Regions from separate parts of the Desulfosoma profundi genome, predicted to be linked through region 2. Evidence: riboswitches for the same ligand, from Rfam matches in the RefSeq annotation. Region 2 holds a riboswitch; each other region holds the start of a gene.

Region 1 (10,534 bases), 1.5 Mb from region 2:
CCCATGACCCCCTCCCCTGAACGGCTGGTGCCGGTGCTGCGCGAGGGTGTGGAGGTGATCAAGATGGTGCTTTTTAAGTACCTGAAGGAACACATCTCCACAAGCCGCCCTCTTCTCCAGGCCACAGAAGCCCTTCGCCTGACGGGTGCCGCCGTCAATGAGCTCTTCGGACATGCCCCCTCGGAGGAACCACACCTGTCGTTCGCTCTGCGTCACGCCGCGCACATCCAAGAAATCCTTCGGGAGATCCCGAAGGATCTTGCTCCGTTAAGGGCGCCGCTCACCGACGCCCTGCGCATGCAATACCTGTGCGATCGGTTGGAGGGAAAGGATTCGCCGGAGGTTCTTAAGCAGGCCGAAAAACTGGGAATCCTCATGGTGGAACGCGAGGTGCCGCTGCCTGCGTCTTTCATGAGCCTCGTCCGTAGCTGGGGCGTGGCCAGTGGGCTCATTAGCGCCCCTATCCCCCAAGGGTCGCAAAATCCTTAAGAGGTCTAGGACTTCAGGTCCAGATCGTCAGGACTTCCGGCTGAGCTTATCCAAAAGCGCACCCGCACCCTCTGTGGCTTTTGAGGCATGTTCTCGTGGCAACCGGCCGCCCTGGCGGATCTAGGGAGACCTCCAGGGTGATGGCGGACAAACGGTCCTTTCGGACGAATCGGGCCCTCGCGCCCTGGCTGGATCTCAGGGACGGCCTCTTGGTGTTTCCCAAGTCATGTCTCGAGAGGGCTGGGTGGGCCAATCGGTTCGGACCGGTTGTCGCCGATGCCGCACAGACCCGGGAGTTGACAGATAAGCCGGAAGACTTTACGCTCCAACGGCGGCTGGGGCATCCCCGGCGGTACCAAAGGGTTTGGGGAGGAGTCCGGGCTTTTCATCACCACAGACGAGGCTGACAATGCGCATGAAGAGGGAAAAACATAAGCAGACAGAACGGATCTGGAAGAAAAACGGTCGTGGATTCACGCTGATCGAGCTTTTGATCGTCATGGTCATTCTGGGTTTGTTGGCCGCTTTGGTGGCTCCCAAAATGTTTCAAAAGGTGGGCACATCCAAAATCAAAGCCGCCAAGGCCCAGATCGCCCTGCTCGGCACAGCTTTGGATGCCTATCGCTTGGATGTGGGCCGGTACCCGACCACGGAGCAAGGTCTCCGGGCACTGCGTGTGAACCCGGGTTTTGACACGTGGGATGGGCCGTATCTTCCCAAAGACGTCCCTAAGGACCCCTGGGGTCGGGACTATGTTTACCGCGCTCCTGGGCAACACGGAGACTACGATCTCTATTCCTTGGGTGCCGACGGTCAAGAAGGCGGAGAAGGAGAAAACGCCGACGTGGCCAGTTGGCAATAGAAGGACGGCCGGGGCCCCGCACGTGCGGGGCCCCGGCTTCATTGAAAGTCCGCGGCACCTTGCACGATCAAGCGCACCGATACGTCTCTTCGGTTTCCTTATCCCACCCGTCCCATAGATACGCCGCTTCCCGCCCATGGGCGATGACCCGGAAAGCGTAGCGCACCTGCTCTTCATAAAAACGGCAATAGGGACTGGGGGCATCGAGTCGACCTTCGACCGCCTGGACCTCTGCAGGACAGGGCGCCCCGCAGAAGTGCCGAATGGCGCACCGCCGACACGGTTCGATCTTTTCCACAATCCTGGAAGTCACCGCCTGGAAAGGACGGCTCTCCAAAAGAGTTTCCACATCGTCCCGGAAAAGATTCCCTCCCCGATACTCGGGAAACCCGATGAACTCACTGCACGGAAACACATCCCCGTGGGCCGACACCGCCAAGAAGCAGCGTCCTCCACCACACGGAGAAATGTCGCACATCAGCCGACGTCCGGTGGGGCCGACAACTCCCGCCAAGACATTAGCAAAGTTGGCCACGACGAGCTTCCGTCCGGTTCTCTCAAACAGTTCGTAGCTCCGGTCCAACGCCGAACAAAACGATTCAGCCAAGACCTCGTCGTTTGGTTTGAGCTCCATGCCCCCGCTGCGGGTGCATCGAACCGGATTGAACATGACAACACCCACGCCGGCGTCATGGTAAAAATCCACAAGTTCCGGAAGCAGCGCCACGTTTTCCCGGGTCACCGTGGTGATCACGTTGAAAGCCGGGTACGACGCCAACTGCTCCATTACCCTCACCACTTGGGAAAAAGCACCCTGTCCATGCCAGTTCTTCCGCACGGCATCCGCGGTGGCCGCCACATGGGCATCCAGGGAAATGCCGATGCCCACACCCCGGGATGTGAGGAAGTCCATGGCCTCATTGTCCAAGAGCGTGGCATTGGTCTGGACGCCGAAAAGAAAGCGGTCGCCGTAGCGATCGATAGCCGTGAACACGGCGTGCCGAGCCAGCATGGGTTCCGAACCATGGAAGATGAGCTGAGGTTTGACCCCCGGTTCTCCGTTCCGCTCGAAATACGCGAGAAGGCGTTCGAGGGCGAGGCACAGCTCCTCTTCCGTCATCGTCCGGCCGTTTCGACGCATGTCTTCCGGTAAGTAACAGTAGGTGCAATTGAAGTTGCAGCGCTCCGTCGGGTTGAAATAGACAGCGGAAGGTTTCAAGCCAAAACGGAGGCGCTGCATCTCCTCCTGGAACACCTCCCTTTGTGCCAAAAAGGATTCCAGCACGCGCCCGGAAAGAGCTTCCGCCAGCGTGTGGACTTCCACAATGGCCCAAAAGGCGCTATCGGGCTCCACAACGGCCACATGGTCCGGCATTCCGATATCGAGGATGGAAAAGCTCGGGCCGTCGCCGGTGTTGGCATAAGGGATACGGCCCGACGGTTGAACTTGGCGTTCCATTTACTTATCCTGTTTTTCTTTCTTGGTGGGGGTCAGCAGAATGTAATGGGACAGCCCCGTCTGGTCTCCCAATTTCCGACATCGCCGACGATAAGAAATGATCCGATCCACTTTTGGCATTGTGTTTTCCTCCTGTTTTTTCAAATGGTCATCGTGCGCAAGGACCGCGGACCAAAGAGAAAGCCCGGAGCCAATCCGCATCACGCCGATTCGCTCCGGGCTTCCTTTGCCATCGGTTACCCGGCATCTTGTTTTCCAGCAGGTCTTCTGGCTCTCGGATCCTCTGAAGGGTTGCGGCCTTCCCCTCGGGGTGGTCCCCGAAAGTGACCGGTCCGATCCCTCGGACCTCTGCGACCCTTCATCCCCGATTACAGCGGCGGGACCGCCACGGATTTGCACCGTGTTCCGGGATGCTGGAAAACCTCTTGCTACCATGACTTATTTTTCACGGACCGAAGCGACTGTCAAGATGTAAGTGATGGGCCTGAACCTGTAGGTCTTAAAGCTCTGGGACTTCTGCCCCAAAGAACAACCTGTGGAGGAACTCCAGCGTTTGCTGCTGATACGCGGTCCTCCCCTGCTCGGAACTCCCTCCGCAAAGCACACGACAGACAACGTCCGTCGGGGATTCCGGATCGCAATGCGTCGCCCAGGGGAAGAAAAAAGATTCCACTTGGAAAGGGATGGCGTCCTCAAGAGCTTTGCCCGACCCATAGGCGTTGCACGGGCCGGGACGGGAGCGGATGCTGACAACGGGAAGCGGCGTCAGCTTTGCCGCCGCCTCGAGCGTCTCAAGATCGGGAACGGCATCCAAAAGCACGAGGGCGTCGATGTCCGCGCCGTCTCCTTGAACTCTGACCGCCGCCTCAACACTTATGGCAGCCCCTGCACTGTGTCCACCAAGAGCTATGCGCTCCGGATCGCCTACGCCATACAACGGATCGCCGGGATCCGACGCCCTTTGCCGAAGCCAGCGGACATGATCTATGAGATTGTCGATTTGGTGGGCTTTTTCAAGAGTCGCTTCATCCACAGGGACGACATTCGGTGTGTAGGTAATGATCCCTGCACACGCATAGGATGCCGCATTGGCCATGTGACGTCCGTAATCTCTCGAAAAACCGTGGGATAAAATAAATATGGGAAAGGGAGCTCCCGGCCGCCTATCCGATCCCTTGGGGAGAAACATGGCCCCTTCAATGCGATCCCCCGCCGCTGTCACTCGAACAAAGTGAGATACCACGGCGCACGATATGTCCGCAGCCGCCGCAGAAGACAAAGCCTGACCGCACACCCCCATCCATACAGCCAACGCCGGCCAGAGCTTATTTTTCATCATCAAACCTCGCTTCGGTCAACAGGGGTTCTCTGCACGGCATAAGCCGCAGCCTGATCCCGCTGAGCCCGATCGAGAGAACGAAAAAGCGGGGGAAAATTCCCCCGCTTTCTTCCACCAAGACCGAAGGGCTTCGTTCGGCCGGAGTTTAATGTTTCACCTCGATCCTCTTGGGCCGGGAAGCTTCCGCCTTGGGAATCTCGATCCGCAAGACCCCGTCTTTGTAAACCGCTTCGATCCCCTCAGACTTCACTTCCGCAGGCAGAGAGAAAGAACGAGCGAAGCACCCATATCGACGTTCCACCCGATGGTAGGACTCGCCTTTTTCTTCTTTCTCCTGCCGTTTCTCACCCTTGACGGTCAGTACATTATCCGTGATGCTGATGTCCAGATCCTTCACATCCACTCCCGGAAGATCGGCTTTGACCACAATTTTGTCTTCCGTTTCGGAGATGTCAAAGGCCGGCACCAGAACCTTTTCGTCGCCCCACACGGCAGGAAGGGCTTCCTCAAAAAACCTGTCCATCCAATCGAAGGCCCTCGGCCATGCAAGGAGCGACTCCCTTCGAGTGCGAGGAACCAATCCCAGCATGTCCACTACCTCCTTTAATGAGAGTTTCTACTGACCTTGACTTCCAATTTCCGATAAAAAAATAATTTCTTCCCCATTCGTGTCAAGTCCCCTTGGGCCTGGCGGGGTATGGCTTTCGCAAGGTTCTGTCCGTGCGCGCTCGGTTGGGGGCACATTGAAGGACTACCGGACAGCAGCTGCCGGAGGAGCTCTATGGCCATCCTCGTTCGGTTCCGCGAACCTGCTCTGGAGTCATGAGTCTGTGCGCAGGAATTTCAGGCGGACGAGAAACCCGCTTTCTCAGGGGCCGGGCTGCGGAAGGCTCGCAGCCGCTTGACTCTCCGGCACTCCCTGAAATTCCGAGCCAAGAAGTCTGCCGGCACCACCCAACGGGATCTTTGGACAACGCGGAGGCAGGTCAAAAGATGTCTTTGTCTCCTGTTTCTTCAAGGAGCTTCTTGAACCGCGCAGAGTTTCTCACCTTTCGGGCGGCAGCCCCTTCCGCGTCTTCCACGGTGAGATGAATTTCACCGCATTCAGGGCATGTGACGTTGATCTGATCCCCGATAATGCGCTCCCGGATTTCATCCACGGTCATGTGTCCGAGAAGTCCGCATCGCGTATCCACTCGCCGCGCCCGGACCCGATAAGGGAAAGTTTTTTCGTCCGGCATGCCATAATCCCTGAAAAAGTTCTTGGTGCCCCCGTGTTCCCGCCCGACTGAAATGGACGGACTCACGGCTTCATGAACACGGCCCCGAGTCCGCATAAGACCGCCGCTTCACAGAACCGAGAGACAGTGTCGGCGGCATTGAGTGTGGAAGGGCGGATTTATGGACCCAGAGCCAGGGTCTCCACCGTCTTTGCCATTTCTCGACAGGCCTCCACGAATTTTTCCGCCTCAGACGAAGCGCACCATACCATCCGAAATCGTTCCGACTCCAACCCCATAACTTCCATCATTTCAACAATCACCGCCCGTCGTGCTTCCGCCCTCAGATTCCCATCCTTGTAGTGGCATTCCCCCGGCCGACACCCCATCACCAGCACCCCGGCCGCTCCAAGATGGAAAGCTTCCATGACCAAATTGGGATGGACCATCCCGGAACACATCACCCGAACGATCCGCACGGTTTCTGGATAGTCCATGCGCCGTATTCCGGCCAAGTCCGCTGCACTGTAAGCACACCAATGGCAGGCAAACACAATGATTCTTCCACTGCGGTCACGAGACCCCATCATGCCGCTCCACTTTCTTGCGGACGCAGAAGGGCATGAATCTGTCTGGAAAGCTGCGCGACGCTGAATCCGGCAACGCGGATGCCGTCTTTTGGGCATGTCGCCTGACATATCCCGCAGCCTTTGCAAAGAGCCGTGTTCACCACGGGAAGCTGGATTGTTTTATTTTCCTCCGAGGATTTTTGGGAACGACCGTCCCACTGGATCGCTTGATAGGGGCACACGTCCACACATAAGGCACACCCGTCACAATTTTCCGAGACCACGTGCGCTTTCACGGCATCCAAAGCTTTGCGTCGGGTGGAGAGAACTGCCGCCGCCCGGGCGGTCACGGCCTGTGCCTGCGTCATCACTTCATCCAAAGATTTAGGCCCATGAGCCAACCCGGCCATGAAAATCCCCTCGGTCAAGAATTCCACCGGCCGCAGCTTGGCGTGGGCCTCCTGAAAGAACCCGTCCGCGTTCAATGGCAGTTTGTAAATCCGGGCCAACTCGGCCACGTCCGGGTGCGGCACAATGGCCGTTGCCAAAATGACGACATCCGCCCGCAAAACAAGAGGCGTATTGAGCACGTGATCGGTCACCCGAACGTAAAGTTCGTTGGGACCGAGACGCACCGTCGGCTTTTCCTGCAGTTCGTAGTGGATAAAAACGACACCTTGTTCTCGTGCTTTTCTGTAAAGGGACTCCCTCAATCCGTAGGTGCGCACGTCCCGGTACAGGATGTAGATTTCCCGGCTAGGGTCTTCCTCCTTCAGCTCCATCGCAGACTGGATGGCATGAGTACAGCAAACGCGGGAGCAGTATGGGCGCCCGGGTTCTCGCGAACCCACGCATTGGATAAAGACAAAGGTTTTGGCTCCCGCGATCCGTTCGTCGCCCACTGTACGCAGCTTGTCGAACTCCAAGGCCGTAAGCACCCGCTGTGATTCAGCGTACCCGTATTCTTCCGGCTTGTGCGCCATCCCGCCCACAGCAAGGACCGTCACGCCGTGATCCACGGTGATGGTCGCCCCTCCCTTTCTGATGGTCGATCGGAAGTTACCCACAAAACCTTCAGCGGCCACCACGTCACTTTTCAAGTACACACTGATGTACGGATGAGACCGGACCCTAGCCGCGAGGCGATCCACAAAGCCCGGAATATCTTCCCCTTTCCAAGTGCGGTAAAGATGGCGGGCGTTGCCCCCGAGCTGGGAACTCTTTTCCACCAGGTGCACCGGAAATCCTTGATCGGCCAAGCCGAGCGCCGTCGTCAACCCGGCAACCCCGCCCCCGACGACCAAGACGGTCGGATTCACATTGACAGTCACCGGCGGCAATGGTTCCTGAAGGGCGACTTTGACCACCGCCATGCGGACCAAGTCCACGGCCTTCTCCGTGGCCGCCTGTGGATCCCGTCCGTGAACCCATGCCGCCTGATTGCGGATATTGGCCATCTCGAAAAGGTATTCGTTCAGACCGGCGTTCTTGAGGGTTTCCCGAAAGAGGTTTTCATGAGTGACCGGTGAACAGGCGGCAACCACCACACGGTTCAGGCGATAGGCTTCAATACTTCGTCGGATCAGTTCCTGGCTGTCATGAGAGCACGCAAAAAGTTTTCTTTCCACATGGGCCACATGAGGCAATCGGGATGCCGCGCGCGCCACCGCTTCCACATCCACGACCCCGGCGATGTTCGACCCGCAGTGACAGATGAAAACGCCCACCCGGGGGGCTTCACGGTCTATGGGACGTTCTTCCGGGAATGTTTTCAGGCAAGATAGGCTGTTGCGCACATCAGCCAAGGGGATGGCCGCCGCCGCGGCCGCCGCCGATCCTTCGAGGACCGCATGGGCAATATCCTTGGGACCTGTCGCCGTCCCGCACACGTAGATGCCCGGCCGCGAACTCTTCACCGGTTCAAAGGACGACGTTTCCACAAACCCATGGGGGTCCGTCTTCACTCCAAGCCGTTCACACAGCTCCTGCACTCCCTGGGGGATCTCCATCCCGACAGACAGCACCACCATGTCGAAGACTTCCCTCAGCCGGCGCCCGTGTTCGGACGGATAATCCACCACGAGGCCGCTGCCATTCTCGGCCGGTTCCAATGCCGGTACCCGACACCGAATGAATCTCACGCCTCGGTCTTTTATTCCATTGTAATAACGCTCAAAATCTTTTCCGGTCGTGCGCATGTCCGTATAAAAAACCGCCACCTCCAGCGACGGGTCACACTCAAGAGCCATGGAGGCTTCTTTGACTGCGGTCATGCAACACACCGTCGAGCAATAGGCGTGGCCCCTGCCCGTCGCCTCGCGACTCCCTACACATTGGACAAAGGCCACTTTACGAACCGGCCTCCCGTCCGAAGGACGCAGGATGGAGCACCGATCGGATCCTGCCGCAGCGAGCATTCTTTCCCACGCGTAAGAAGTGACAACATCGGCATAAAGGCCGTATCCCCAAGGATTGCGCGGTGGAGGTTCAAACGGCTGGAAACCCGAGGCCAAAATCACCGACCCGACGGTAACCGTCACACGGTGTTCTTGGTTGTCAAAGCGCACCGCATCCGCCGGGCAGACCTTCTCGCACGCCCGGCAGATTCCACCTGTGAGGTGAAGGCATCGGCGTCCGTCAATCTGGTAAGCCAACGGCACGGCTTGGGGGTAACTCAGGAAGATGGCTGACCGCTGGGCATGGGGACCGCATCGGGGATCCTGAACCGTCACTGGGCAGACTCGGGCACACTCCCCGCATGCCACACAGCGGCTGAGGTCCACGTATCGGGGGCGACGCCTCAAGGTTGCCTGAAACCGGGGAGCCTCCCCTTCCAACCGTTCCAGTTCCGTATGGGTCATCAATTCGATGTTGAAGTGCCGACCGCACTCCACCAACTTGGGCGCCAGGATTCACATGGCGCATTCATTCGTCGGGAAAGTCTTGTCCAAGCGAGCCATGGTCCCACCGATGGCCCCGCTGCGTTCCGCAAGGTAGACGAAATATCCCGCTTCCGCCAAATCCAAAGCCGCCTGCAGACCGGAGATGCCTCCCCCGATCACCAGGACAGCGCCCACTTTCTGGCGTATCATGAACCCTCCTTACGTTGAGAGTCCCAAGTCCCATCCAGGGCTTCCGCCACCAACTCCCACAAGAGTTTGACGTCCACAGAGAGGTCGTATTCCTTGCACAGGCTTTTCAGGATTTGGTCACGGCAGTTATGACAGGCCGTCACCACCATCGCCGCTCCTGTGCGCCGAATCTGGCGCGCTTTATACCTGCCGAAGAAAACCCTCTCCTCATGGAACGGCAAAGCGGCGAGACCTCCGCCCGCTCCACAGCAAAAGGCTTCCTCACGATTGGGATTCATCTCCACCAGATTAAGGCCACAGTGGTGGAGAATCTCCCGGGCTTGTTCGTCATAAGCGTTTCCAAAGGCTTTGAGGGACTTGCGACTGAAATGACACGGATCATGGTATGTGGCCGTTCCGGGAAAACGATCCGCTCGCACCCGAATCTTCCCGCTTCGGAGGTAGTCAATCAAAAGGTCAAAGAGCGTGAGCACCTGAAAATGTTTCGCTTCCTGCGCATACCATCGTTCCAAAGCCATGCGGAAGGCAAAGTAGGCATGGCCGCATTCGGGCAAGAGCAAAGCCTCGCAGTCGAGCCGACGCATAGTCTCGACCACCCGCCCGACTCCGATCCTGATCGCCTCGTCGTCTCCCGTGTAGACCCCCCACTGCACGCCATCCCACGACTCCGTGGGGACAGTCCAAGATTCCCGAGCGGCGTAGAAAATCTTCCACCAGTGCTTCATCTCCCACGGTTCTGCAAAGGGTTCCTTGGAATTGACAGTGACCAAAAGGCGTGCTCCCCGGACATCCAAAGGCACCCGAAACCCCGGGCACTCTTCTTCGGCCAGCTCATGGGCCACCGCCTCGCAGCAGGCAATGAAATCCTGTTGAGGAATTCCCAGGCTGTTGCCCGTCTCCAAAAGGGTCATCACCCCCTTGTGGAGAGGACCAGGCACCCGATCCCGTTCCCAGGCCCGACGGATCGTCATGATGAGCCCGGTAATCTCCACCCCCGCGGGGCATGCCTGCTCGCATTTGGCACACAGGGTGCATTTCCAGGGCCAGAGCAGCTCCATCAGTTCGCGGTCCATCCCCAAGACCGCCATACGCACGATTCGGCGCGGATCCCACCCGTCCACGCCCGAAATGGGACACACGGCGGCACAGCTCCCACATCCCAAACAGGCGTCGGCCATCCGGGGGTTCAGGCGAAAGGCGCGGGATCGGGGCCCCATGACCAGCCCGCCTTCCATGGCCTCCGAGGGTTCTGAGGGCGCGGCAGACGGGGAGGTTATCTGCCGGATCTGCAGCGCCGAGGCGTCCAGACCGTAGGCGTGGCACAACTTGATGAACTCTTCCTCGTCCACTAAATAGCGCTTGCCCGGCACACGCCGCGCGGGCAATCGTCCGCTTCGAATCCAGTTGCGGATGGTGTTGCGATGCACTCCAAGCTGTTCCGCCAAGCGCCCGATCTGGACCACAATCACGGCTGTTCTCCCGTCTTTTCCGTCGGCGTGTTTTC
Region 2 (10,534 bases):
CGTTGATGAGTCGATGGACGTCGCGGACAATGCCGAAGTCGTCGTCCATGAATTTTCTGAAGTCTGCGGACTCCACCACATCCCAGATCTCCGTCGGGCTGTAGTTCAAGCCCACCATGAGCGCGGTGATGGCTCCTGCAGAGGTCCCGCCGACCCGGACGATCTGGGGGAGGAGGTGTCGTTCTTCCAAGACTTGGAGCGCGCCCACGTAGGCGATGCCCTTCATCCCGCCGCCTTCAAAGACAAGGTTTCGAAACGGATAAGCCATGGCTAGTCCTCCTTTGGGAACGGGGGGCGTCTCAGGGCGCACACACGGCGCCAGGACCCCGGTGTTCCGCCCAAGGCCGAAAAGTCAGGAGCCGAATCTTACGGGAGATCTTTGTCCATGATCATACACTTCGACCGGAGGGAATCAACGGATTCCGCGAAAGATTTGCGTCTTCACCTCCACACCGGGCGCCCGGCTACGTCAACCCGAACCGCGGACGTCAGGTTTTTTCGTATCGCCCTGCCGGTATCCCGACCCACCGTGCCGGATGCTCCGCGACCTCCAATGGCTCCTCGGCTTATCGACACGGTGGGAGGAGTGTGCTAAGTCCGATGAGTCCAGGCTTGAACGGTGATGGAAAGGGAGCGCTCGGTTGATTGACGAACTTTTTTCGAGGAGCGGGGCATGACCGAAAAGTACAAGTTCTTCACGCCCGTTCGGGTGCGTTATGCGGACACCGATGCCCAGGGACACGTCTTCTTTTCCAATTATCTTGTCTATTTCGACCAGGGTTTGACGGATTACCTCAAAGCCATCGGCTACAGTTATGACGTCATGCTCAACGACGGCTTTGACTTTTTCTATGTGGAAGCCCAGTGCACCTATAAGGGGAGCGCCCGGTTCGATGAGGTGTTGAATGTGCACGCCCGGATCACCCATATCGGGCGAACCAGTTTCACGTTCCACTTCGCCATTTACAAAGCGGATACGGACGCCTTGATCACCACCGGCCGCATCGTGGCTGTGGCGGTGGAGAAGGGCGGGCGTCAACCCGTGCCGGTTCCGGGACGACTCCGCGAGGCCGTGGAGGCCTACGAAGGAGAACCTCTCCCGTAAAGTCGCTGCGCCCCGGGGAACCTCAAGGGCGAGGTCCGTCCGCGCGCTTAGGACTCTCGATGTGCGAGGCGGCGGATGGCGCTTCGGTAGGTGTTGGCAAGCGCTTCCATGAACCCCGCGTCGATGGGGCCTTTCCACGTCGTGACTTCGTAAAACCGGCGGGGGAGGCTCACCTGATCGGGGTCGAAGCCCGTGCGAAAGCGCAGCCGCCACCGGATGCTCTGCACTTTTTCCGCCAGGGTTTTCAAATCTTGAGCCGCCTGGGAATAGCCCAGAAGACTCAAGGCTTCCTGAAGGCGATCCTCGGGATAAAGTTTTCGAGCGAAAAGACAGGCCACCATGCAGGTGAGCCCCACCCGACGGCGCTCCTCTTCCAGAAGAAAGGTCAGGGCCTCGCCGACATTTTTTTCTGGGACGCTCTGGTCGTAGCTGTAGCCGGCGCTGTCCAGATGGGAATGCCGGAATCCATAGGTTTGCGAGATGAAAAACACTTCCCCGGTGGCATATCCGGCCATTTCCTGGCCGAGGACGCAGGCGAAGTCCCGGCCTCCATATCGGCGGGCTGCATGTGACGCCCCATAACCCAGGGCGCGGTAAAAATCGTTCGTGCCTCGGGCCAAGTGGGCCAGGGCCTGCTCATAGGACTCAGCGGCGCCAAACCGCAGCGGAGTGAAGGTGTCCTTTTCGTTCACGACGCCGCGTTCCAAGGCTTCCGTGGCCCAGGCGAGGCATACGCCCGCGCTGATGGCGTCCAGTCCGAAGCGTTCCATGGTTTCCAAGAGACGCAGGACCTCTTCCGGATCTGTGATTCCCAGCATGGACCCGGCCGCGAACACGGGTTCATGGTCATAGGACACCTGCCGGTAGATGTATTCGTGTGCTTCACCGAAGCGCTCCCGCAAAAGGCCGATGTGGATGCAGCCCACGGGGCAACCGGCGCAGGCCGTCTGCCTGAGGAGTCGCTCTTGGGCAAACCGCTCCCCGGAGATGGATGGCGCTGCCGGGTCATGCGTGGCTTGAAGATTTCGCCAAGGGAGCGCCCGGAGGGCGTTCAAGGGAAGGATGTTTTCGGGCGTTCCGAGATCGTGGTACTTGCGCATGGCCGGAGATCGGACGGCTTCTTGATAAATCGTTTTAAAAAGCGCGGCGTAGGCTTTGGATTCCGGAACGGGGGCACTCTGATCTCCGGAGACGAGCACGGCTTTCAGGCGTTTTCGTCCCATGGCCGCTCCCCCGCCGAGCCGCCCGAAATGGCGGTAGGTGTCCACATTGATGGAGGCAATGGGCACCAGGTTTTCCCCGGCCGGCCCGATCCGGAGGATACTCCGATGGCCGCCGCCGCCTTTATGAACCTTTCGCACCCATTTGCCCGTGGCAAAGATGTCCATGCCCCACAGGTAGTGGGCGTCCCACAGGCGGATTTCTCGAGGTCCCAAGCTGAGTATCACCGGCCGGGAAGAGACGCCGCGCACCACCAGAGCGTCGTATCCGGAAAAACGCAGGGCCAGAGCGAGCCTGCCGCTGGCGTGACTTTCCGCATACTGGTCGTGATACGGGGATTTGAACCCGAGGACGACCTTGCTCATGAGCGGCAAATAGCCCGTGAGCGGACCGATGGCAAAAATCAAGGGCTGTCGCGGGTCGTCCCACGGGGCGCTTGGGTCGCCGTAGGCTTCAAAGAGCCCAGCGGCAAGGCCGCTTCCACCCAAGTGCTCTGCCGGGCTGCCGAAATCCTTTATTTCCGCCCGGCCCGTGCCCAAATCCACGACAAGGATGCGGAAGGACGCTTTCACGAGCTCTTCTCCTTGAAATCGCTGAAAAACCTCAATCCGCCCGTGGGCTTGGAGGATGATCCCGGGGAGGACACGGTGCGCCGCGCCCCTAGGGGGCGGGGAAATTCTGGCCCTCCCGTCTTATGGGCTGCCCGGTGTCTTCATTCCCCGGCCATTTCATGCGTCGTCGTTTCGGCTTTTCCCACGTCGACCAATTCCAAGCAATCGTGGGGGCAGAAAACTGTACAGCGCCCACAGTGGATGCACACGAAAGGTTCGCGGCTTGCCGGATCCAACCAGACCGCCTCCACAGGACAGGCGTCGGCACACGACCCGCAGCGAATGCACAGGCTCTTTGTGACCTTCACGCCCCCTCCGGGCCTCTGGGAAAAGGCGCCCGTCGGGCACACCGCAACGCACGGTGCGGGGTCGCAGGCGAGGCACAGCTGCGCATCAAAGCCCGTGCTCAATCCGCCGGAACTGCGGATGCGAATCCCCGCATGCTGCCAGGACAGGCACCGGTGAACCAGTCGAGCGCACGCGAGAGCGCAGGAATAGCACCCGATACACCGTTCCATGTGAGAGGGGCGCAAAATTTTCATGGTTGCATCCGTCTATCGATTGAACAGGCGGCGGATGGCCTCCCGTTGTTCCGGAGAAAGTTCTTTCCACCGCTGGAGGTCCGATTCCACACGCCGTCGGTCTTCCGGGGGGATTTGCTGCCACTGTTGCCAGCGCTGCCGATAGAGTTCCTGCTGCTGAGGCGGTAGACTGCGGTATTCTTCCATGCGGCGCCGCATCACGTCCTTTTCTTGGGGCGGCAGAGACTGCCATTCCTGATATTGGGGAGGGAACTTTGGGCGGTTCTTTTCCCGGGAGAACAACTTGAAGACATTGCGCTCTTCCGGATCCTCAGGGCGCTTGGCATAAAGTTTTGGCGCCTGTGTCCCTGGAGTGAAAGCTTCTCGTTGGGCGAAGGGGATGGGAAGAAAGGGGTTAAAGTCTGTGCCCCATGCCGGAGCTGGAAAGATGAGGCCGACCGCCCACAGGCACAAGACGCCCACCCATCCCAGAGCCGTCCTCTGGGGTCTCATTGTGGTGCGGGCAGATCTTGTAGGAGACTCCAAGACATTGCTAGGCATAGCCATCTTTCCCGAGGTCCGAAGAAACCGGCGGCTGTGGCGATTCCAACGTCTCGGCAGGGGCCGTTTCTTCCTCGTTTTGATCGACCACTTGGACCAGTTTTCGGATCGTGTCCAGATCTTTCAAAAAATCGTAATTTTTTAGAACTTCCAGGTCTTGCGCCGGAAGCCCTGCGGTGGCTGCAGGTGCCGTCATCTCGGAGACCGCTGTCGTCGTTTCTTTCGAAACCTGTTTCCATGCCACGCCGCCGGCGGCAAGGCCAAGGCACACAAGAATCCCCACCGCCCAGGCCGGTCGGGGCAGAAAATTGCACCAAAAGGAAATTTTAGTCTTCGAGCGCTCAGCGAGGGCGGCGTTGTTCAAGGCCCATCGAACCCGGGCGTGCAGGTGCCCAGCTTCCCGGGCAGAGATTCGCTCGCGCACCGCGGCCGTTTTCACTTGGCGCATCATTTGCGTCAGTCGTTCACGTTCCGCCCTGCAGCCATCACAGACGGCCACATGCGCCGCCCATTCGGGAAGCTCCTCCGGACTTAATTCGCCGAACACGTCCAAGATGAGGGCTTCTTCGCGATCTTTGCACCCCTTCATGGTGTCCCCCTGATGTTGTCGCCGTAACCGAGGGCTGTCAAGCGGTCCCGGACGGTGCGGGTGGCGCGGAAGAGGTGGGTTTTGACCGTCCCCAGAGCCATCCCCGTCACCTCGGCGATTTCAGCAATGGTCATTTCTTCAAAAACTTTGAGGACGAAGACCATCCGCTGTTTTTCCGACAGGCTTTCCATGGCCTTGCGCACATCCCGATTCAGTTCCTTGGCCGAAAGGGCCTCCAGCGGATCTGTGGGCTCGCCGCCGTCGCCGTCGGCTGGCATATCAAAGGGTCGTTCCTCATCCTCGTCCTTCTCAAAAAAGCGCCAAGGGATAATCAACTGAAGCCGCCGCTTTTTTCTCTTGAGTGCCAGGAGGCTCGCGTTGACGGCAATGCGGCGGATCCAGGCCCCGAAGGAGGATCGGCCTTCAAATTGGCCGATTTTTCGGAAGACCTGAATGAGTGTGTCCTGCGTGACGTCCATGGCCTCATCACGATCGAACCCGCATAACGGATAGGCCACAGCGAACACCGTATGCTGATAGGCGGCAACGAGTTGGTCGATGGCCTGCGGATCCCCGGCCCGGGCTCTGAGGACCAGCTCGAGTTCGTCGCCGCTTTCCCGGTCCGTTCCATTCCCCCTATGCTGGAGCCCCTCGGGTTCTCCCGAAGTGGGCCGGCATGGGTTGGGCACCTCTATGGGACGCGTCACAAAAAGGCCTTCTGTGCGGGGTCCATTATCGGCGTGCACGCCGAGTCCAAACCTATTCTACCAGCGGCCGCCCGTTTGGAAAATCAAGGACCATCCCGGCTCTCCAATGTAACCGCTCACGTATGGGCGTCGCGGAGCCGGGTAATACCCGCATGAAGGGTAGCATGATCCGTAGTAATGGTACACATCCACTCTTCGCGGCGGCGGAGCGCACCGATAACCGGTGTGGGGATAATAGTGATGAACCACCGTTTTCGGGGGCGGGTATGGCGCCGGTGCATAGTGGTAGCTGTGATAGGGTTTCGGTTTATGGGCCTGAGCCGACGGGACGAAAGCCACGGCCATGAGCGCCACTCCAAGGAAGGCCGTTATCAACCCTCTGTTCATAGTCGTTCCTCCCATAAGAAATTCCCCATCAGACATTGCTTTTCACCCTTCTTGATGATTGGCCTTGGTAAAGGGTTTACGGGCCGATTCAAAGACGGTGTTTCTTGTCTGTTGGGGGACACTCGAGCTCTCAGATCTGATGAGCCCTTAGTCAGAAAAGCCGTTGTCCCGGCCCGACATTGAATTGCCGTGAGGTTTGAGGAAAGGAGGGAATCCTGGGATGCGGCGCGCCATGCCCGCTGATCTTGAATCAGACTTGGGGCACCTCGTCCCGGCAGAACCCCGCAAGGGTATCCATGGCACCCTCCCGGGACGGCTTGCCACGGCGACAGATCTATGCCAGTGTAATGCGCAGTGGAGAAGACTCATGGAAAAGTCGGCCCGTTTTCGGGACACCCGGGACGGGCTCCCAGGCGAGAGAAAGGAAATGCCGATGATGCATGTCCTGATTGTGGGGGCCGGGGCCATGGGCTGTCTTTTTGGCGCCCGCTTGACCACAGCGGGGGCCAAAGTCCTTCTTCTGGACGTGGACGTCTCTCAGGTGGAAGCCATCCGAACCTCCGGACTGCACCTCCGAGAACTTGACGGCGGGGAAACGATCTTCCCACTGGATGCCTCCTGGGACCCTGTGCCATGGGACCCGCCCGCGGACCTGGTCTTGGTCATGGTCAAAAGCTATGCCACACCGCAGGCGCTGCAGCTGGTGCATCCTCGATCGGTGGGACCTCGAACCCTCTTTCTAAGCCTTCAGAACGGCATGGGTAACGGAGAGCAGCTTGCCCGACTGGTGGGTCGGAACCGCGTTTTGGTGGGCGTGACTGCCCAAGGGGCGACCAAGCTCGGCCCGGGGGTGATCCGCCACGGCGGCGTTGGGCCGACCTTCTTTGGGAGTTTGTCGGGGACGAGACCGGACGAGGCGTCCGACATTGTGGCACTTTTTACCGCGGCGGGACTGGAAACCGAGTACCGGGAGGATATCCAAGATCTTTTATGGCAGAAACTCTGTGTCAACGTGGGGATCAATGCGGTGACCGCGCTGTGTGGCATTCCCAACGGGGCGGTCGTTTCCATGGAACCCGCAAGGCGCGTTTGCGAGGCAGCAGTGGTGGAAGCGGTGACCGTGGCCCGGGCCGAGGGGATTTCTCTTCCGGAAGACATGGTTGAGCGTGTCTTGGCCGTGGCGAACGCGACGGCATCCAATCGCTCGTCCATGCGCCAGGACGTGGAGGGGCGGAGGCCGACGGAAATCGATGCCATCAACGGCGCCGTGGTGCGTGCCGCCGAGAAGCACGGCCTTTCCGCTCCGGTCAATTGGACCCTGACCCAACTCATCAAAACTAAGGAATGTACTTATGCCCACGGCGGAGACACGGGAGGGACAAACCGTGAAAGCTGAACCCAAAGTCACCGTTCCTGGTATCATGGCGGCCAAGGGCCGACGCAAGCTCACCATGCTCACCGCTTACGATTACTCCTCGGCCCTCTGGGTGGACCGAGCCGGGGTGGACATGATCCTGGTGGGAGACTCCCTGGCCATGGTCATGTTGGGGCATGAGGACACGTTGTCGGTAACCATGGAGGAGATGCTGCACCACACGCGCGCTGTGACTCGTGGAGCCAGACGGGCGTTGGTCGTCGGGGACATGCCTTTTATGTCCTATCAAATGAGCGTCGCGCAGGCGGTGGAAAACGCCGGCCGTTTTCTGAAAGAAGGCCGCGCGCAGGCCGTGAAGCTGGAAGGCGGCGCCTCGGTGCTCAAACAAGTGGAGGCCATCGTGGATGCGGGGATCCCCGTCCAGGGCCACTTGGGCCTGACTCCGCAAAGTATCGCCAAGCTGGGCGGCTTTAAGGTGCAGGGAAAAGACGAGGAGGCGGCCAAAAAACTGGTGGAGGATGCCGTGGCCTTGGCTGAGACGGGATGCTTCAGTCTGGTTTTGGAAGCCATTCCCGCTGTGGTCGCCCAAAGGATCACGGAGGCGGTGCCCATTCCCACCATTGGGATCGGGGCCGGGGCGGCGTGCGATGGACAGGTTCTGGTGCTCCACGATCTCGTGGGGCTGTTCGATCGGTTTACGCCTCGATTTGTCAAACAATACGATCAGTTGGGGAAACGGCTGTTGGATGCCGTGACCCGTTATCGGGAGGAGGTGGAATCGGGGGTTTTCCCCGGCCCGGAACACAGCTTCGGGGTCACTCCGTCCTCGTGACGGTCCGACGACACCCTTGACAGACGCCGACTCTCTTGATAGCAGTTTTTCGTTCAGGCGCCGAGAGGCTTAATAGGGAATCCCGTGAGAGTCGGGAACGGGCCCGCCGCTGTGATCGGGAACGAAAGCTGCTCCACAGCCACTGCCCTCCATCGAGGGTGGGAAGGCGCAGCCGGTAGGATGATCCGAGAGTCAGAAGACCTGCCTGAAACACACGTTCGGTGGAGCCCTCGGGGATCAAGGGCGGCGAACCGAAAAGACCGGTGGATGAAAAAGGGAGATCCCGGGTTCCGTGGGGAACCCGGGTTTTTTTATGCCGGATCATGTGGTCGCCGGCCCCCAAAGGCATACGGGGATTGAAGGATGTTGACGGCGGCTGGGTTCGTCATCAACGGGCGGGTCCGTTTTGGGGCGACGGAACCCACCAGTGTGGATCCCTCTGGGAGACGGATTGGAAGGGGTGGGTGCCGCCTCCCAGTCATGGGCACAGCCGCGCACCCCTCGGATTCCGCTCAGAGGCTTGCGATCGTGGGGAAGGCGCCAGCCACGACAGGCGCTCGGAGACTTGGAAACGGCGACGCAAGAAGACCGCGGTTCGGCGGGGCCGCCGCCCCGCTCCGCATGTCAAGGAGGTAAAAATCCATGCGGCACAGGGGCAGGCACTGGGTGGTGACAGGGGTTGTGGCCTTCGCGTGTTGTGTTTCGGCGGTGCTGGGCCGAGCGACCGAGGCGCCGGTGTGGAAAACAGAGGATGTGGTGGTGACGGCGACGCGGACCATGGTCCCGGTGGAAAACCTCGGGGTGTCGTCAACGGTGATCACGGAAGAGGAGATCAAGGCGCGCCGGGCATCCGACGTGGCAGAGCTCCTTCGGGATGTGGCAGGTTTTCATGTCGTGCGGTTCGGATCCCGCGGCTCGCAGTCGGTGATTTTCCCGCGAGGCGGTGAACCCAACTATACCCTCGTCCTCATCGACGGTGTCCAGGTGAACCTCGGAGGAGGCGACTTTTACTGGGAAAATCTTTCCACTGACAACATTGCGCGCATCGAAATCGTTCGAGGACCCCAAAGCGCCCTTTATGGATCTGACGCCATCGGCGGCGTCATCCAGATTTTCACCAAATCGGGATCCGGCCCCGCATCCGTGGATCTGTCCACGGCCCACGGGGTGCGCTCGGAACGGGGTCGATATGTGGGGGAACAACGGGTGCGTGTGTCCGGCGGCACCGACCGGTTCGGCTATTCCGCAGCCTACGGCCGCATCGACGACGGCGGTATCCTCAAAATAAACAACGACTATTGGAACAACACCTTGAGCACCCGTTTCGATTTCTATCCCAAAGACACATGGGAAGTGTCGCTCACCGGCCGGTTAACGGACGCCTCTTATGAATATCCCACGGAGAGTACCGGCGATAAGTATTCTCCCTTGGATCCCAACCAGACCCAGAAAGAGCAAGACGCCGTGTTGGGGCTTTCCACCCGTGTCCAAAGCAAACCGTGGTGGGAAAACGTCCTCAGCTTGGGCGTGCACCAAAATCGCCGGCGAAATCTGGATCCCTACAACGAAGAAACCGATCTTGCCGATTCTTTCGGCCGATACAACGAAACCCGGACGACCTTGGATTATCATGCCAATCTCCAATGGGCTTTTACGGAAAACGTGGCATCCGTCTTCACTCTGGGCTACGAACGGGATCAGGAACAATACAGGCAAAAGACCGTCTATTTTGACATCTCGTCCCTTGGCGCGGATCGAACCAACGATGCCATCTACCTGCAAGAACAGCTGACCCTTTTCGGACGCCTCCACCTGGTGGGTGGTTTCCGCATGGAAGACAACAGTGCCTTCGGCACGGAAGTCACCCCGCGTGGGGCCGCTGCTTTCGATGTCCGGGAAACCGGAACCACGTTCCGCGTAGCGGCAGCCAAGGGGATCAAGGAGCCCACATTTTATGAAAATTTCGCCGACGATTCCTGGACGCTGGGCAACCCGGACCTGGATCCGGAAAAGTCCACATCCTGGGAAGCTGGGGTGTCGCAACGCCTTGGCCACCGGGCCCGGATTTCGGCGTCCTATTTCCACAGCCGATTCACCGACCTGATTGCCTATGTGCCGAGCCCTTTTCCCCCACCACCGGAAAGAAATCCCAATTTCTTCAATATCCAGGCGGCCAAGGTCCACGGTGTGGAAGTGGAGCTGCAGGGACGCCTCATGGAGAATCTTTCCGCGGGGCTGAGCCTCACATTTTTGGACTCGGAGGTCACTGATGACGGAGGGTTGGATTCGGTGGCTTTTCAAGAAGGGAAACAACTCCTGCGTCGGCCGAAGACGTCCGCCACCGGCTGGTTGGACTGCCGCTGGCAACGATTCCATGGGCGGTTGACCGGCCATTATGTGGGAAGCCGGGACGATGCGGATTACAGGGATTGGACCGCACCGAAACGCACGACCTTGGATGATTATCTCGTCGTCGATGCGTCGGTGGCCTATCAGGTGCCGACCGTGGCCACCATCAAGGACATGGAGATTTTTCTGAAGGGGACGAACATCTTGGATGCCGATTTCGAGCACGTTTTTGGATACTCCACTCCGGGTGCAGCCGTCATGATAGGTGCCGCGTTT
Region 3 (10,534 bases), 1.3 Mb from region 2:
TCAACCAGCGGGTCCGTGGATCCGGGTGTCTGAAGGTCAGCCCATGCGGTCTCGTTCCCCGGGATCAGGTTGACCATCGTACCAAACCACCTCCGCGTGCGTCTTGTCCTTATGGGGGCCCGCCGCTCTGGGCGCGGCCGTGATCCAAGGGACCGGACCCATTCCGGGCAAGCCCAGGGGCCTGCCCCTCCATTGCCCTTGACTGAGGGGTGGCACCCCTTCAAGACCATGCACGGCACACCGTGTCCCGGTGGCCGGGATTGCCCGGATTCCCGCGACTTTTGTCGGTACCCTGGGGCTGTGACCTTCGTGCTCACCGATAACCGACGGAGAGGCTCCGGTCCAGGTGGAGCGGCCCCAGGATCATCGTATCGCTCGGGCGGTTTCCAGAGGTTCCTTTGCGGGAAAATAAACCTGGCGCACCCCATGGTGGCCAGGCACGTCATAAACGACGGCCGAGGTGTCATAGACGGCTTCCAGAATCTTGGGATCGAGAACGTCGCCGGTGGGTCCGTCCGCGACAAGGCGTCCGTGTTTGATAAAGACAAGGCGTCGGCAATAGACGGCGGCCGTATTGATGTCGTGGAGCACGGCGACGATCGTCCGCCCTTCTTTTTCATGCAACGTTTTGAACACATGAAAAATATGGAGCTTGCGGTGGACATCCAGGGCCGAGACGGCTTCGTCCAGGAGGAGGATGGGCGTGTCCTGAGCGAGGGCTTTGGCGACAAAGACCCTCTGGCGCTCCCCGCCGCTGACCATGGTGATCGGCCGCTCGGCCAAGTGCACGGTATCCGTCCACTCCATGGCCCGACGGATCGCCGCGGCATCTTCAGGGGTTTCTTCGCCGCCGCGCTTCTGGTGCGGGTATCTTCCCATGGCCACCACATCCCGGCACGAGAAAGCATAGGGCACGTGGACATCTTGAGGGACGACAGCCAGGCGCCGGGCTCTTTCCCGATGGGGCAGGGTTTCCAAAGGGCGGCCGTCCACGCGGATGCGCCCCGACGACACGGGCAGGACGCCGCTCAGGGCCAGGATCAGAGTGGTTTTCCCGGATCCATTGGGCCCCAAGATGCCGACAAATTCCCCCGACCCAATCGTCACGTCAATATCGTGAAGAACCTTTCGATCCGGATAGCCGCAATGGACGTGTTCGATCTGGATCACAGAGCGACAGCCTTTTTTTTGTGCACCAGAAGGTAGGCGAAAAAGGGTGCCCCGAGGATGGCCGTCACGACCCCAAGGGGGATTTCCCGCCCGCCGGAAAGTATCGTTCGGGCGAGGGTGTCCGAGATCAGCGTGAGCAGGGCGCCGAGGATCATGGAGGCGGGCAGGAGGTGCCTATGGGCGGGCCCGAGACACAGGCGGGCCACATGGGGCACCACCAACCCGACGAATCCCACGACACCGCTGACGGCCACAGCGGCGGCCGCCACCAGGGAAGCCGCCGCCAGAAGACGTCGACGCACGGTTTCCGTGGCCACCCCGCTTTGAAAAGCCACGGCGTCTCCAAGGGCCAAAAGGTCCAATTCCCGGGCGTACACAAAAATGATCCAGGAGCCGACGAGCAGATACGGGGTCACGGCGAGCACATGACGCCAGCTCCGCCCTGCCAGGCTGCCCATGATCCAAAACACGATGGTCGAGAGGGATTCTTCGTGAAGGCTCTTGAGCAGGCTGATGCAGGCCGACAGGAATGTGGAGACAATGATCCCGCCGAGAACCAAGGTGGTGGGATGGATCTTGCCCTGAAGTCGGCCCAGGAGCATCACCACGCTCAGGGCCCCGACGGCACCCCCGAAGGCCGCCACCGGCAGCAGACTCATGCCCGCCAGCTTCCAGGACGCCCACCCGAAGAGGATGGTCACCGACGCCCCGAAAGCCGCCCCGGTGGAGACGCCCAAGGTGAAAGGGTCGGCCAGGGGATTGAGCAGAATGCCCTGATAGACGGTGCCGGAAAGCGCCAAGGCGGCCCCCACGACCATGGCCAGGACCACTCGGGCCAACCGGAGGTGGACGAGGATGTATTGGGCCGTGGCGGCATCTGCAGTTCCGGGGTTGGGGGAAGACGAAGAAAGCAAAGGGCTGACGGCGCGCCACAGGGCACCGGCGTCTATGGGAAAGGGTCCCACGCTGACGCAGAAGACGGAAATGGTCGGAAGAACACAGAACACCGCGGCCCAGAAGAAACGCCGCCTCCGCCGCTGCCTCTGGGACAGGGGCGGAACAGAAGCGGCGAGGCCCGGATCGCGGGGCATGGAAAGATCCGCCGTGGGGTGCGCTTGTGCGGGGGCCACCGGACTATTCCCCATGGGCTGCCGTCGACCGGCCGGGTTTCTTGACGATGAGAAGGGACAAGTAGTGGGGGGAAAGGTTCTGTAACGCGTGGAAGTCCCTGACCACCACCTGGCCCTCCAAGCCGCATCGGCTCACAAAGCACACGGAATCTTCCAATCCCAGATTCCGGATCTGCTGGAGGATTTGAGGGAACTGCTTATAGGTTTTCATGAGGACCACGTTGTCGGAGAATGGAAGGACCTCGGGGAGCCGTTCCCCCCCTTGGCCCCGGAGATGACCGTCAGGGTTTCTTCGGCCTCCGCCAAAGCGACCCCGGCGCAGGCCGCCGCCGCCTGGTAGGATGTGATCCCCGGGACGATCTCCACGGGGACCGAGAGCAGACGATGACGAATCTTTCGCAAAAGATAAATGAATGTGCTGAACGTCATCGGATCGCCCAAGGTCAGGAAAGCCACGTTCACGCCCGCAATGAGCCGTGCCGCCACCGTGTCGCAATTGGTCCGCCAGGCCTCTTCCAGGCGGTTCTTGTTGAAGGTCATGGGAAAATCCAAGAAATCCACGGGGACGCCTTCGGGAAGATGCTCCCGGACGATCTCCAGGGCCAGGCTGTAATCGTTGGATGACGACGACGCGGCAAACACATGTCCGACACGGCCGAGGACTTTCACTGCCTTGAGGGTGAGCAAGTCCGGGTCTCCGGGACCCACACCGATGCCGTAAAGAGTTCCCAGCATGGGGATCTTCCTTTCTCGTTAAAGCTGACGCCGGAAATGGCCGGCCTGCCGGAAGACTGACCGTTCACGATCGCTCATTTTCATGACGGCCTGAACCACGGGCCAATTCCAAGAGAGCATGGAGGATGGCCACGGCCACAGGGCTTCCCCCTTTGCGGCCGAGCACGGTGATGGACGGCACCTCCCGGCATTGCCACAAGGCCTGCTTCGCCGTATCCGCCTGCACAAAGCCCACGGGGACGCCGACGACCAACGCCGGGCGGATGTCCTCCTGCGCAATGAGGCGGAGGGTTTCCAACAGGGCCGTCGGGGCGTTTCCGATGGCCACGACGGCTCCATGGAGTTGTGGTCCAATGCGGCGAAAAGCGGCGGCGGAACGGGTAAGGCCGTCCTTTTCCGCCGCGCCTTGGGAGTCGGGGTCCGATGCCGGGACCTGGACGGCGTTGCCGAACCAGCCGAGTCGCGTTGCGGAGAGCCCCACGAGAATCATCCGCGTGTCCACAAAGATGGGAACCCCCCGCCGCACCGCGGCGCATCCCTCCTCGACCGCCCGTTCATGAATGCGGATAAGCTTCGCGAATTCAAAGTCCCCCGTTGTATGGATCACCCGGCGGACGATGGACCACTGATCCCCAGGAAAACTGTGCGGCCCCATTTCCGCATCGATGATGCGAAAACTTTCCTCTTCGATAGCCTTTCCCGCCGAAACGAGCGCAGCCGGCCCATCGTTCGGTTCTTCGTGTGCCCCCTTCATACGCCGCCGCTCCTGAGCAACAAAAAAATCCTTGGAACTTTCTCGTTCCAAGGATTGCACCCTGTTTCCTTCATCCCCATGTTCGCGTCAGGACCCATTCCACGAAGTCCATCCGCGGGGAGAGGCCTTTGCCATCGGCATCTCTTCCCTCATGGCGTCAGGCAGGTCTTCTGGCTCACGGATCATCCTCATGGCCGCCCTTCCCATCCCATGGTCATGGGACAGTGGGATTCTCGGCCTTCGTCCCCGTTCACAGCGGCGGGACCGCGACGGAATTCCACCGTCTTCCCTTTTGAACCCGCATTCGGGTACCTGACCCCTCCGTCTTGTCAGAGAACAATGCCTTGCCGCTCTTGTAGAGCAAAGCTGTGGGACCGTCAATAGTGGAACGGCACTCCCATGTCCTCAGCCCCAGCCACGGCGCGCTGAACCGTTTTCCGTGGGCCGCTTTCAAACGATGAGCCCTCGCCGACGCCCCTCGTCTCGGGCCATCCACATGCCCCCGGGGAAGATCGGACGCCGCATCCGGCCGGCCGGAGATGTCTTCGTCGGGCGCCCTGGACGCGGCGTCCTCACCCGTGACGCAGTCATCCCCCGTTTTTCCGGGGGTGCGGAAAGGTTTTCCCGAGACCGGGGGCCTGCTGTGGGACAGGGGTTCGCCGAGACAGGCTCAGCCGTCCTGATGTTCACGGTCTTCCAAACGAATCATCCCTGTCTTCTTGATGGCCGCGACCCCCCCTTGAACGTTCACCGCGTTCATGATCCCGGCCGCGCGCAACTGGAGCAACGCTTCGTAGGAGCGCACCCCGGAATTGCATACGACGAAGAGCCGCTTGTTTCTGGGGACGGCATCGAGCCTCTCGGTCAAGGTTTCCTGAGGGATGTTCAGCCAACGGTCTCCGAAGGCTTGAACAAAAGGTGCGGCGTTTCGGGGGCCGCGCACATCGAGGCAGACCACGTCCGGGCCGCCGTCCTGAAGAAAGCAGGTTTCGAAATCGTCGGGGTCCGCCGTCACGTTGTAGCCGTCCAGGATGTTTTCCGCGGTGTTTCCCAAGGCGTTCACAATGTCCATAGCTGCGGCGAAGGGAGGCGTGTAGGCGACTTCGAGGTTGGACAAATCCTCGACCGTTCCGCGACGGGCCAAAAGAGCCGCCACGGCGTTGATGCGGCCGACGAGCGCGTCGCCGTTTCGGCTGACCCCCTGGATGCCGAGAATCCTCCGAGTCTTACGGTCCACCACGAGGGCCAAGGTCATGAGATCTTGGGTCGGATAGAAGTGCGCCCGGTCGGCTTGAATGACCAAAGCCTGGATCGCATCGTAGCCCTCCTCTGTGGCGGTCTTTCGGGAAATGCCCGCCGTCGCCACCGCCAGATCAAAAATCTTGACGGCAAAAGAGCCGACAGAGCCTTCGAACCGCGCACAACCGCCGGCGATGTTCGTCCCGATGATGCGCCCTTGGCGGTTGGCCAGGGACCCTTGGGGGAAGTGAAAAGGCTTGCCCGTCACCAGGTGCATGACTTCGATGCAGTCACCCCCGGCGTAAATGCATGGATCGGAGGTCTGGAGGCGCTGATTGACCACGATGGCGCCTCGGCTGGAGACGAGCAAGCCGGCTTGCCGGGCCAACGCGCTGTTGGGTCGGACGCCGACAGCCGTGATGACGATGTCCGCTTCCAATTCCCTTTGAGTCGTCCGGACCGTGAGGGTGTCCCCGTTCCCGTCGGCCGCCACCTCCCGGACCGTCTCCCCCGTGTAGACGGACACCCCGCGTTCTTCCAGATGTTGAGACACCATGCGGGCGAGCACGGGATCGAGCACACCGGGAAGGACATGCGGGGCGATTTCCACCATGGCGGTCTCGACGCCCCACATGTCCGTCAAAGCCTCGGCCATTTCGCACCCAATGGCCCCCGCTCCGATGATCACCGCACGGCCGATGGCCCCTTTGCTCAGCATCTCTTTGATGGCCGCCGCATCGTGGAGATTGGACACCCGCATGACCCGAGGATGATCGGCTCCGGGAATGGGCAGCCTGTGGGGAAGGCTCCCTGTGGCCAATACGAGGTCATCGTATGGCAGTTCCTCCTCGGTGTTGGATTCCAGACGATTCACCCGCAGCGTTTTCCGTTCCCGGTCAATGGCCACCGCCCGGGTTCGCGTCATGACCCGCACCCCCTTGGCTTTTTCAAAGAATTCAGGAGTGCGCAACATGTGGAAACTGGTGCTCATCAGCGCGGACAGATCGCTCACGTCGCCGGAAATGTAATAGGGGATCCCGCACCCGCCATAGGAAATGTATTGGTCCTGATCCACCATCACCACGTCGAAATCTGGGCGGAGTCGCTTGATGCGGCAGGCCGTTTTGGGTCCCAGAGCCACCGCCCCGACGATGACCACGCGTCGTGTCGCCATAAATCCCCGTCTCCTTTTCGTCACTGATTGCCAAAACCGCGAACGGCCCCACAGTCTGGACACGTCCACGTGATGCCGTTACAGGTCATTCCCCAAAAATTTTCTTCCATACAATCGTTGCAGATCATGAACCCGCATGGGCACGTCCAGCAAAAGGGCTGTTCATGCCCACAGGTGGTACAGATGTAGCGATCGGGGCGTCGGCGTTTTCGAACCGTCCCGTGGGCGCCCTCCGGGTTTCGCTCGGGAGGCGGAGGGATTTCAGACACTCTCTCTGAAGCCATGGCCTGGAGACCTTGTCCTAGGGTCCGTCATCGATGCCGATCCATGTCCCGCAACCGCCCCGCCCGGACCTCTTTCCCCCGGGTCCATGGCGGGCGGGGGTTTTTTTCTTTTGACCGTGGTCGTATAGCATTCCGAGCTTGACAACGACAAGAGCGCCGGGGTGGTCTCGGACCGATGCGTTCTCAGGGGATTGTCGGTCGCCGTCCTACGGCCAGGTCGTGCACGGGGATGAGAATGTCGGCCATCGCCCGAACCCTTTGGATGCTGTCGTAGGCGGCCAGCGCATCGGTATGCACGCCGGGCGTCACGGCAGGCCCGGTTGGTGGAAAGTTCTTGTCGTTACAGCAAAAACCCGTGATCACGGCACGCCCTGCAGCGGTGTTCACCACCACGGACTGGCCGCCTGGGGTATGCCCGGGTGTCCAGACCAACTCAATACCGTCGCGAAACCGCACATCTCCTCGAACCGTCTCGATCTTGAGCCCATCCAAAAGGCCGGGGATATACCGATGGTCCAACGGGTGGGGGTTTCGGTAAAAATCATACTCGGCTTCCTGGACCACCACCACGGCGTTGGGGCACTTTGCGTCGTTTTCGCAGTGATCGTTGTGCAAATGCGTGTGGATGATCACATCCACATCTTCCGGTTTCAGACCGACGCCGGCCAAAGCCTCTTCGAACTCCTGAATCTTGAGCCCGGTGGTTTCGGCCACATGGTCGGGCACCATAAACTCCTCGAGACCGGTGTCCACCAGAATGGTCTCTTCCCCACCTTCGATGACGAACATATAGATGGGAATCCAGATGCGTTTGCCGTAATCCTTGAGGTACGTCATGATCCCCTGATCCGTCTCGTTGGCTCCCACAACAAGCGGTCGAATCCTGTATTGGCGCATCATCCGTTCTCCTTTCCCGTGGTGCACGTGAACCCGCTTCTCGCACACGCCGATAAAAAATGACTTGCCCTCAGCAAAGACATGTCATGTGAAAAAAGTCAAGAACGGTCGGCTTCTCTTCAGGCTTTCATCGGCGACGTTTGTTGAGGATCCACTCAATGACGCGTCCCGGATCGGGTTGGGGGATAACGGCGGAGGACGGCCGGGACGGTGCCGAGCCGTCGGTGGGCGGGCTGGTAGAGGCGGTTTCGCGGACCGGTCCGGCCGCGGATGGGGCGGGCAGGGACCCACTTTTCCGGGTCTGCGTCAGGCGCACCATCTCCGGGTCGATGGCGTGGGACGGGAGGAGTCCGCTCGTCGGTTCAAAACGGGACCAGGACCCAGCCGGCTGGTCTTTTTCCAAAATGGCGAGTCCTGTCGACGGCCGGGGGACCGGACCGGACCTTTCCCCGGAGCGCACCGAAGCCCGAGGATCTGGAGGAGACCCTGGCGTGGGCTTCATGGGTTCGGTGTGGGGCTTGGTGTCCCGAGGCGGTGTCATTGCGGAGCTGTCCCGTGCCGGAGCGTTTTCTTGGGACGGAGAAGATACGGGATTTGCCAAAGGAAGGGGTTTCACGATGCGCTGCCCTTCCGCGTCCGGCCCAAGGGACGATGGGCCCGTTGTGGGAGGGGTGGTCCTCGAGCCGTCCGGACCGCGTGCCTTCTCGCTTGGGTTCACGGAGACGCCATCCACGCCACCGCGCCAGCTCTGGACGCGTTGTGCGCCTTCCTGGACCCATGTCCATGCGGTACGGGGGAGCTGGGGCTGCCACAACACCACTCCGGCCAAGGCGGCCACGCTCAGGCTTGCCGTGATCAGACGTTTTATCGACCGGGATTTGGGATGGGGCCGCCCTTCAAGGTCGTGGATCACTTCCCGAACGATTTTCGGGGTGATGGTCTTCCGCCCGTACCCAAAGCCCGTAATAAAGGCGTTGTCGCACAGGATGTTGATCTTGCGGGGAATGCCTTGAGCTTCCTGGATGATGAGATCCAAGGCTTTTTGTGTGAACAGCTCTCGGGGCTCGGTCTGGACGAGCGACAACCGGTGGCGGATGTAATCGGCGCTCTCTTTGGGGGTCAACGGCCTGAGGGAGGTGCGGATGGCAATGCGTTGTTTGAGCTGTCGCAGTTGCTTGAGGTTTAGAAGGTTTTCCAATTCCGTCTGGCCGATGAGGATGATTTGAAGAAGTTTATCCTTGGTGCTTTCCAGGTTGGAGAGCATGCGCAAATTTTCCAGAGTCTCCACGGGCATGTTTTGGGCTTCGTCGATAATGAGCACGACGTTCCAGCCGTCTTGATATTCCTTAATGAGAAGGGTGTGGAGCTCGTGGACCATTTCATAGGGGTCCAGATCCGGGGGATCCAAGCCCAGTTCCCTGTAGATGACGCGCAGCAGCCCTTTGAAAGAGACATTGGCGTTGAAGACCAACACCGTCTTGATGCTCTGGCGGTCGTAACGTTCAAGGTAAGTGCGCACAACGGTCGTTTTCCCCAGGCCCACCTCCCCGGTGATGGTGATGAACCCCTTGCGCTGCTGGACGCCGTAAATGATGGCCGCCAGGGCTTCTTTATGGCTGGGGCTGAGATACAGAAAATCCGGATCCGGTGTGATGTGAAAAGGTTCCGCTCGGAACCCGTAAAAGTCCAAGTACATGAAAAAACTCCTTTGCGGGACGGAGACCCCCCGGAGGGGGGTCCAAGCGTCCCTCGGGCGTGCCCTCAGGCTACGGAAGCCCGTTGAGATACGCCCGGTTTTCCTCGGAGAGGGTGCCCGTTTCCACACAATCCCAAATGATTTCTTGGATTCGGGATTGCGCCAGCCCGTTGAGGGTCTTCCCGTAGGTCAATTCCACGATGTCGTAGAGACACTGAAGGCCTGTAATCCCCCCCGCAATGTAGGGGTCACTTTCAGAAGGCGCCGAGCGATCCGCCGCAAGGCAATAAGTCGGTACACAGAATGTAGACTGTCCCGGTGGAAGCTCATACGGGAGTGTGTGAAGCACCATCATGGGCTGAAGGTCACCACTCATCGGGGAAAAAACCATTCCCGGAGGAATGCGGAATTCTGCGGTCTCCGGCGATTCATTGAGAAAGGTGACCGCGAGATAGAAGGTTAATCCGAAATCCGAGGGCAGACATCTGAGCATGCAGTCCGGGTCTGTCCCGCAATTCTGCATACACTGGACCATTTGTTGAATGCCGGCCGGATCCAAGGTCTCGATGTTGAGGCAGCTCAGACCGCCACCGTTTACGCTTTCAATACGGACAGGGAGCGTTCGAACCCGAGCCAACTTCCAGTAGGCCCCGGAGGGGTCTTCAGGGATAAGAGTATACGCCAGGTCGATGTCGTAGGGGACGCCTTGATACAAGACCACGGCGTTCAAAATGTTCCAGGAGGAATCCAGAACACCGCCTTGAGGACCCGACATGGGAGTCAGCCCGGCCCAGTTCAGTTTCCAGTAAATCCCGGCAGGATCTTGAGGCAGCGTCACAAAATCAAAACGAGCTCGATAGTGGTCCGTTCCTACAGTGACATAGGGAAGGGTGAGCCGCAAGGCCTCGTCGGCGGTGCCTCCAACACCAAAGACCGGAAGCGTGGAAATGACAGTCAGGAACCATGCCATTGCCAGGATGCCCATTTTCTTGTGCATCGTCATTCCTCCAAAAGTTAAAAAAGGTCTCTGATGACCTCCAAAACGGGATTGACTTCCTTGGTGTCCGGGACGTCTCGAGGGCTGATGCTCCCAAAGGTCTTGGGGAGGCAGGAAGATTTCTCCCAACCGGGAAGGGAAAGGGAGAAATCCACAGTTTTCCATTTGGGATGGCCATGGGTTCTGAGCCACTGCTGATGTTCCTCGACGATTCGCGCGAACCGGCCGATCTCAAGGCATTGCCCCAGCCGGTAATCGTAAGTGATGAGGACGGCCTTGACGGCGGCTGTGGTCACGGCGGCCTTTTGCCATGGATAGGTTCCGGCAGGGATGACGGCTTGGGGATAGAATTCGAAGACATGCTTATGGACAATAGGGATGAGCCGCAGATGGTCTTCGGCCTTCACATTGTCCTGAAAGAGCTTCACCGGCGCGCCGGCGACAAGGAACATGGCATC

Evidence for each region. A riboswitch is a leader RNA that binds a small molecule or an ion and turns the genes downstream of it on or off. The one in region 2 is predicted to bind cobalamin.
Region 1: it holds a riboswitch for cobalamin, as region 2 does, so the genes downstream of both, cbpB (peptide-modifying radical SAM enzyme CbpB) here and ACZ5K9_RS10870 (TonB-dependent receptor plug domain-containing protein) in region 2, are expected to answer to the same signal.
Region 3: it holds a riboswitch for cobalamin, as region 2 does, so the genes downstream of both, ACZ5K9_RS05310 (precorrin-8X methylmutase) here and ACZ5K9_RS10870 (TonB-dependent receptor plug domain-containing protein) in region 2, are expected to answer to the same signal.

Annotation. Positions count from the first base shown of each region.
Region 1 covers NZ_AP042420.1:183,519-194,052, forward strand. Annotated here, with positions in the region: gene ACZ5K9_RS00730 (hypothetical protein) at 4-489, shown strand; gene gspG (type II secretion system major pseudopilin GspG) at 899-1,351, shown strand; gene cbpB (peptide-modifying radical SAM enzyme CbpB) at 1,419-2,810, opposite strand; cobalamin riboswitch at 3,051-3,282, opposite strand; gene ACZ5K9_RS00745 (alpha/beta hydrolase family protein) at 3,310-4,149, opposite strand; gene ACZ5K9_RS00750 (Hsp20/alpha crystallin family protein) at 4,295-4,738, opposite strand; gene ACZ5K9_RS00755 (hypothetical protein) at 5,136-5,390, opposite strand; gene ACZ5K9_RS00760 (hydrogenase iron-sulfur subunit) at 5,549-5,959, opposite strand; gene ACZ5K9_RS00765 (FAD-dependent oxidoreductase) at 5,956-8,832, opposite strand; gene ACZ5K9_RS00770 (FAD-dependent oxidoreductase) at 8,851-9,030, opposite strand; gene ACZ5K9_RS00775 ((Fe-S)-binding protein) at 9,027-10,499, opposite strand; gene ACZ5K9_RS00780 (hydrogenase maturation protease) at 10,496-10,534, opposite strand, start outside.
Region 2 covers NZ_AP042420.1:2,512,340-2,522,873, forward strand. Annotated here, with positions in the region: gene ACZ5K9_RS10820 (patatin-like phospholipase family protein) at 1-268, opposite strand, end outside; gene ACZ5K9_RS10825 (acyl-CoA thioesterase) at 674-1,105, shown strand; gene ACZ5K9_RS10830 (aldehyde ferredoxin oxidoreductase N-terminal domain-containing protein) at 1,153-2,898, opposite strand; gene ACZ5K9_RS10835 (4Fe-4S dicluster domain-containing protein) at 3,039-3,479, opposite strand; gene ACZ5K9_RS10840 (DUF3106 domain-containing protein) at 3,492-3,971, opposite strand; gene ACZ5K9_RS10845 (hypothetical protein) at 4,012-4,608, opposite strand; gene ACZ5K9_RS10850 (RNA polymerase sigma factor) at 4,605-5,315, opposite strand; gene ACZ5K9_RS10855 (hypothetical protein) at 5,373-5,702, opposite strand; gene ACZ5K9_RS10860 (ketopantoate reductase family protein) at 6,136-7,098, shown strand; gene panB (3-methyl-2-oxobutanoate hydroxymethyltransferase) at 7,055-7,909, shown strand; cobalamin riboswitch at 7,948-8,132, shown strand; gene ACZ5K9_RS10870 (TonB-dependent receptor plug domain-containing protein) at 8,552-10,534, shown strand, end outside.
Region 3 covers NZ_AP042420.1:1,202,801-1,213,334, reverse strand. Annotated here, with positions in the region: gene ACZ5K9_RS05330 (ABC transporter ATP-binding protein) at 364-1,170, opposite strand; gene ACZ5K9_RS05325 (FecCD family ABC transporter permease) at 1,167-2,300, opposite strand; gene ACZ5K9_RS05320 (hypothetical protein) at 2,305-2,511, opposite strand; gene ACZ5K9_RS05315 (SAM-dependent methyltransferase) at 2,508-3,035, opposite strand; gene ACZ5K9_RS05310 (precorrin-8X methylmutase) at 3,100-3,789, opposite strand; cobalamin riboswitch at 3,933-4,120, opposite strand; gene ACZ5K9_RS05305 (FAD-dependent oxidoreductase) at 4,460-6,202, opposite strand; gene ACZ5K9_RS05300 (N-acyl homoserine lactonase family protein) at 6,670-7,386, opposite strand; gene ACZ5K9_RS05295 (ExeA family protein) at 7,511-9,079, opposite strand; gene ACZ5K9_RS05290 (hypothetical protein) at 9,150-10,076, opposite strand; gene ACZ5K9_RS05285 (TAXI family TRAP transporter solute-binding subunit) at 10,094-10,534, opposite strand, start outside.